Gemmobacter sp. 24YEA27: one gene and its partner. The protein of the gene in region 1 interacts with the protein of each later gene in a pairwise test. Links are inferred from orthologs where the notes say so. Each region holds a gene or a part of one and is shown in the gene's direction. Other genes may lie near its edges.

Region 1 (3,045 bases):
CTCCCGTATCGAAGCTCTGGCCGGGCTGCGCCGCGAAGGCCGCCTGCCGATGCCCTCCACCCTTTCCGACGAGCTGGCAACCAATCCGTTTCTGCGCGCGCATCTGCCGCAGCTGAAACAGGCGGTGGGCCTGCCCGATGCCCCCGATGACGTGGTTTTCGCCGAAATCCGGGCGCGTAAGGACAGGTTCTGATCCGATTGCAGCGGGAAGTATCACATTCCTGCAATCCAAAGACAGAATTCGCGGGGGGGATCAGATTGCGCTTGAAGTACGCTGAATAAAACCGATCTTTAACTATATGAGGCCACGGTCGGAGAGGAACTGCTAATCCCCCCGCCCCCGAGGAACAGGAGCAGGCAAGTGCCGTCATTCTCGTCCACGCTCGAACAAGCCATTCATGGTGCGCTGGCTCTGGCCAATGCCCGCCGTCATGAACTGGCAACCCTTGAACATCTTTTGCTGGCCCTGATTGATGAACCCGACGCCGCGCGGGTGATGAAAGCCTGCTCGGTCGATCTGGATGAATTGCGCAAGACGCTGACCGATTTCGTCGATGAGGATCTTTCGACGCTGGTCACCAGTGTCGAAGGGTCGGAAGCCGTGCCGACCGCCGCCTTCCAGCGCGTGATCCAGCGCGCGGCGATCCATGTGCAGTCTTCGGGCCGCACCGAAGTGACCGGCGCCAATGTGCTGGTCGCGATCTTTGCCGAACGTGAATCGAACGCGGCATATTTCCTGCAGGAACAGGATATGACCCGCTATGATGCGGTGAATTTCATCGCGCATGGCGTGGCCAAGAACCCCGCCTTTGGCGAGGCCCGCCCGATCCAGGGCGCAGACGAGCCGCAGGAAACCCCGAAAGCCGAGGCTGGTGAGGCGAAAGAGTCGGCGCTGTCGAAATATTGCGTCGATCTGAACGTCAAAGCGCGCAAGGGCGAGGTCGATCCGCTGATCGGCCGTGAAGCCGAGGTCGAGCGCGCGATCCAGGTCCTGTGCCGCCGCCGCAAGAACAACCCGCTGCTGGTGGGTGATCCGGGGGTGGGCAAAACCGCGATTGCCGAAGGCCTCGCCTGGAAGATCGTGCGCGGTGAAGTGCCCGAGGTTCTGTCGGGTGCGACCATCTTCTCGCTCGATATGGGCGCGTTGCTGGCTGGAACCCGCTATCGCGGCGATTTCGAGGAACGTCTGAAGGCGGTCGTCAAAGAGATGGAGGATCACCCCGACGGGATCCTGTTTATCGACGAGATCCATACGGTGATCGGTGCCGGTGCGACCTCGGGCGGCGCGATGGATGCCTCGAACCTGCTGAAACCTGCATTGCAGGGCGGCAAACTGCGCACGATGGGCTCCACCACCTATAAGGAGTTCCGTCAGCATTTCGAGAAAGACCGCGCACTGAGCCGGCGCTTCCAGAAGATCGACGTGAACGAGCCCTCGGTGCCCGACACGATCAAGATCCTGATGGGGCTGAAGCCGCATTTCGAAGAGCATCACGACCTGCGCTATACCAATGACGCGATCAAAACCGCTGTCGAGCTGGCGCATCGCTATATCAACGACCGCAAACTGCCGGATTCGGCGATCGACGTGATCGACGAGGCCGGGGCGGCGCAGCATCTCGTGTCGGAATCGAAACGCCGCAAGCAGATCGGGACGAAAGAGATCGAAGCCGTGGTGGCCAAGATCGCCCGCATCCCGCCGAAGAACGTCTCGAAAGACGATGCAGAAGTGCTGCGCGATATGGAAAAGACGCTGAAGCGGCTGGTCTTCGGCCAGGACAAGGCGATTGAGGCGCTGTCTGCTTCGATCAAACTGGCCCGCGCCGGTCTGCGCGAGCCTGAAAAGCCCATCGGCAATTACCTCTTCACCGGTCCGACCGGCGTTGGCAAAACCGAAGTGGCAAAGCAGCTGGCGAATACGCTGGGGGTCGAACTCCTGCGCTTCGACATGTCGGAATATATGGAGAAACACGCGGTCTCCCGTCTGATCGGCGCGCCTCCGGGATATGTCGGCTTTGACCAGGGCGGCATGCTGACCGATGGCGTCGACCAGCACCCGCATTGCGTGCTGCTGCTTGATGAGATCGAAAAGGCGCATCCGGATGTCTTCAACATCCTGTTGCAGGTGATGGATCACGGCAAGCTGACCGACCATAACGGGCGTGCAGTCGATTTCCGCAATGTGATCCTGATCATGACCTCGAATGCCGGCGCCTCGGACATGGCTAAGGCCGCCATCGGCTTTGGCCGCGAAAAGCGCACCGGCGAAGATACGGCGGCGGTGGAGCGCACCTTCACCCCCGAATTCCGCAACCGTCTCGATGCGGTCGTGGCCTTCGGCGCGTTGCCGAAAGAGGTGATCCTGCAGGTGGTCGAGAAATTCGTCCTCCAGCTGGAAGCGCAGCTTATCGACCGCGGCGTCCATATCGAACTGTCCTCCGAGGCTGCCGCATGGCTTGCCGAAAAGGGCTATGACGACAAGATGGGCGCCCGCCCGCTGGGCCGCGTGATCCAGGAGCATATCAAGAAGCCGCTGGCGGAAGAGCTGCTGTTTGGTGATCTGCAAAAAGGCGGTGTGGTGAAAGTGGTGGTGAAAGACGGCGCCATTGAGCTGCAGATCCAGGAGCCGGTCAAACCCCGGATCACCGGATCGAAACCGCCGCTCCTGACGGCCGAATAAAGCAAAACCCCCGCCACTGGCGGGGGTTTTCATCTGGTGCGCTGGCCCGGAGGCAGGCTTCGCGAAACGGGGCGCGCCGCCTCTTCGGGATCCCTGCGCATCTGTTCTCTCACCGGCAGTTTTCACTGCGGGCGGCACTCTCCGAGAGAGCTGATGACGTGGAACGCTTCAGCCGGAGCAGCCAGCCGTATTGATGCGAGAAAACCTGCTATTCGATGCGGGGCCGATCCCCTGCATTCTCACCAGGCAGCCTCTCTGCCGCGCGGCGCCTTCCTTCTTATTGTCCGAAACCCAGGACGAAGCGACTGCCTGGCCTGCCGCAGTCGGCACGACGCCCCGGCCGGGATGTTGCGGTCGGGCAAGCG
Region 2 (3,546 bases), on another replicon or contig:
GCACGGAAAGCTGCAACTTCGCCGCGATGACGGGCCCGCAAACGGAGGTTTGACCGCGCTGATCCCTGCCGGGCTGATGTTGTTTGCGGGGCTCGGTGGGCTCGCATTCGCGAGCCTCCTTGCGGATGGAGTCGAGGGACAATTCGTGGTCGTCAGCCCGCCCTGGCAGGCAGCCGTTCATCTGGTCACCCGCGCTGACGGAGCGTTGCTGGCCGGCGGGGGGTTCAGCAATGTGATCGTTGCGGCTTCCGACCGGCCGGGCTTTGCCGATGACCTTCGCGCGGCCGGGGCATGGCTGGTCTTTCCCGCGCCGCGCGCCCTTGGCTGCGGCACGCCGGACCAGACCAGCGTGCAGGCAGTCCGGGGCGGTGCAGCGCCTGCATTCCAGAAAACCATTCAAGATCAGACCAACAGGCAGGATTCCTCTGATGCAGTATGAGCTGACATTGCTGCGTGAAAAATTTGGCCGCTTTCTGATCGGCCTGCTTTGGCTCCATGCGCCCCTCCTGGCGGTGGTGGCGGCACTCAATGGGCATAGCTGGCTCTGGGCCGGGCTTTCCGGTGTGGCGATCGCCGGGGTCTATCACCTCAGCTATGCCAGCAACGGCATCGCGCTGAGCACCCGTTACCTCTCATCTGTGGCGCTGATGGCGGAGCCCGCCCTGCTGGTCTTTCTGCTGCGCGGTCATGCCTGGCAGATGGATATGCATATGTATTTCTTTGCCATGCTGGCGCTGACCATCGCCTGGTTCGATGCGCGCCCGATCCTGATGGCGGCGGTCGCGGTCGCCCTGCATCACCTGGTGCTGGTCTATTTGCTGCCCTACGCGGTCTTCCCTGCCAATGCCGATCTGCCGCGGGTGCTGCTGCATGCGGCGATCGTGGCCTTCCAGACTGTTGTCCTGGTCTGGCTGGCGCGGATGATCAGCGCCGCATTCGAGCGGATCCGCGACATGAACCAGGAAATTCTGACCGCCAATGCCGAACTGAAACAGCGCACGACCGAGGCGGAAAAGGCCAACCAGGCCAAATCTATGTTCGTCGCCAATATGAGCCATGAGATCCGCACGCCACTGAATGCGGTGCTGGGGTTCTGCCATCTGATGCAGCGCACCGAGATGAATGCCCGCCAACTGGATTATGTGCAAAAGATCAGTGATGCCGGCACCACGCTCCTGCGGCTGATCAATGACATTCTCGACTTCTCGAAGAACGAGGCGGGCAAACTTACCCTGGAGGCGGCGCCGTTCAATCCCCATGCGGTGATCGAACAGCAGCTGCAGATGGTGCTGGTCGGCGCCGAGAGCAAAGGCGTGCACCTGGAGGTGCAGAAAGACCCCGGCATCCCGCGCGAGGTGATGGGCGACGGGATGCGCTTTGGCCAGGTGATCCTGAACCTTGTCAGCAATGCGGTGAAATTCACCGAACAGGGCTCGGTCACCGTGCGCACCCGCGCCGGGGAACGGGTCGGGGATGGTGACAATGACCGGGTGACGATGCTCGTCGAGATCATCGATACCGGTATCGGCATGTCGCCCGAACAGCAGAAGAACCTTTTCACCTCCTTCACCCAGGCCGACAATACCATGACGCGCCGCTTCGGCGGCACCGGGCTTGGGCTTGCGATCAGCCGGCAGATCGTCGGGCTGATGGGCGGCGACATCACCGTGCGCAGCCGCCAGTGGGAGGGGACAACCTTCAGCTTCGCGGTGCATTTCGACCGCGTCTCGGGTATTGTGTCGCAGGACGTGATCCCAGATCCCGGCCTGCGCGATCTGCGTATCCTCGGCGTCGATGACAACCCCGCCTCGCGCCAGCTGATCGAAGAACTGTTCCACCAATGGGGAATGAGGGCCGATGTCGCGGTCTCGGCCAGCGAGGCAATCAGCCGCCTGCAGGCGGCAGACGGAGCCGGAAAACCCTATGAGCTGGTGTTGATCGACTGGAAGATGCCCGGCATGGACGGGCTGGAGGCGGTGCGGGCGATCAGCCAGGATGCCTATATCCGGGCCAAACCGAAAATGGTGGTGGTCACCGCCTATGGCTCGGACCAGTTCACCAGCGAAATCGATGGCTATGGCCATGCCGGCTATCTGACAAAGCCCCTGCAACCCCGCGCCGTGATCACGACGCTCGAGGATCTGTTCCGCAACCGGCTGGCGGGATCCGCGCAAGACCATGCCGAAAAGGCAAAGCCCCGTATCGATGGCGTACCCCAGGTCGAACCCGCCTTGCGCGGCCAGCGCGTGCTCCTGGTCGAGGATAATGAGATCAACCGCGAAATCGCGATTGAACTCCTGACCGATGCCGGGTTGCGGGTCGATGCCGTTGAGAACGGTTTGCAGGCGGTGGAACAGGTCGCGCGCCAGGGCGACAGCTATGCGATGGTCCTGATGGATCTGCAAATGCCGATCATGGACGGAATTGAGGCGACAATCCGCATCCGCAAGGATCGCAGCGCCGCAGAATTGCCGATCGTCGCGATGACGGCCCATGCCTATGCCGATGAGAAAGACCGCTGCATGGCGGCCGGGATGAATGACCATGTCGCCAAACCGGTCGAGCCGCCGGTGCTGCTGGCGGCGCTGAACCGCTGGCTGAAACCGGTAACCCTGGTCCCTGCCCCGGTCAATATCGCGAAAGTCGCCCCGGCGGGGGATGACCTGCCCGACCATCTGCCGCCTTTCGGCATTGCCCGCGCGCTGGAACGGGTGAATGGCAAACGCCCGCTCCTGCGCCGGCTGATCCTGAGCTTTGCCGACAGCCAGGCCAGGGTGCCCGATGAGCTGGGCCGTCTGCTGGCCGAGGGTAAATATGATGATGCCCGCCGCACCGCCCATACGCTGAAAGGGCTTGCCGGTTCGCTGGAATTGCCGGATCTGCAGCAGGCCGCCGCCGAGATGGAGCGCGCGCTGAAAGAGGGCACCCCGGGGGAGCATGAGGCTGCCCCCTATATTGCCCGTATCGCGGCATGGCTGGAACCGGCAGTCGCCGCCGCGCGCGGGCTGAGCGGCACTACCGTCGCAGCGGGAGACAGGTCAGCACCGGTGGCTCCGGCCAGTGCAACGGAGATTGAGGAGCGCCGCGCCGCTCTCCACGAGCAGCTGATCAAACGCAGCCTGAGCGCACGCGCCGGTTTTGCGGCCTGGGCCGAGGCGCTTGGCCTTCCCGCCGAAGCCATCGCGGCGCATCCGCTGCGCCTCGCGCTGGACAGGCTGGATTACGCCACTGCGCTGCGAGAACTGGAAATTTCCGGAAAAGATGCCGGACCCGGATCGGAAAAAGCCTCCGCCGGAGAACAAAGCTGAGAATGGGAAGAAAGCCGTGACCACGCCACAGGAGCGCGAGCCCCGTAAAGCCGTTGTTCTGATCGTCGACGACGATATCTCAAATATCGAGATCATGAATGCGGCGCTCGGGGATGATTATGAGATCTGCTTTGCCACATCGGGCGAGCAGGCGCTGGAGGTGATGCAACTGACTCTGCCCGACCTCGTGCTGCTGGATGTGGTGATGCCGGGGATGCAGGGGTTCGAAGTCTGCTCC

Evidence for each region.
Region 2: the proteins of clpA (region 1) and QNO18_RS22515 interact in binary tests that used the Escherichia coli proteins (3 or more experiments, as listed by UniProt). The link is inferred for Gemmobacter sp. 24YEA27 from one-to-one orthologs.

The regions. Positions count from the first base shown.
Region 1 is NZ_JASJPW010000001.1:1,218,154-1,221,198, reverse strand. The notes cover bases 47-3,020. They hold clpA (ATP-dependent Clp protease ATP-binding subunit ClpA), read left to right. Parts: upstream 47-361; coding sequence 362-2,680; downstream 2,681-3,020. Other genes in these bases: gloB (hydroxyacylglutathione hydrolase), read left to right, coding at 47-193. In the rest of the region: more of gloB, read left to right, coding at 1-46. UniProt on the Escherichia coli protein: ATP-dependent specificity component of the ClpAP protease. It directs the protease to specific substrates. It has unfoldase activity. The primary function of the ClpA-ClpP complex appears to be the degradation of unfolded or abnormal proteins.
Region 2 is NZ_JASJPW010000005.1:55,018-58,563, forward strand. Bases 34-3,508 are described here. They hold QNO18_RS22515 (response regulator), read left to right. Parts: upstream 34-428; coding sequence 429-3,308; downstream 3,309-3,508. Other genes in these bases: QNO18_RS22510 (hypothetical protein), read left to right, coding at 50-439; QNO18_RS22520 (diguanylate cyclase), read left to right, coding at 3,325-3,508. Also shown: more of QNO18_RS22520, read left to right, coding at 3,509-3,546. UniProt on the Escherichia coli protein: Member of the two-component regulatory system UvrY/BarA involved in the regulation of carbon metabolism via the CsrA/CsrB regulatory system. Phosphorylates UvrY, probably via a four-step phosphorelay.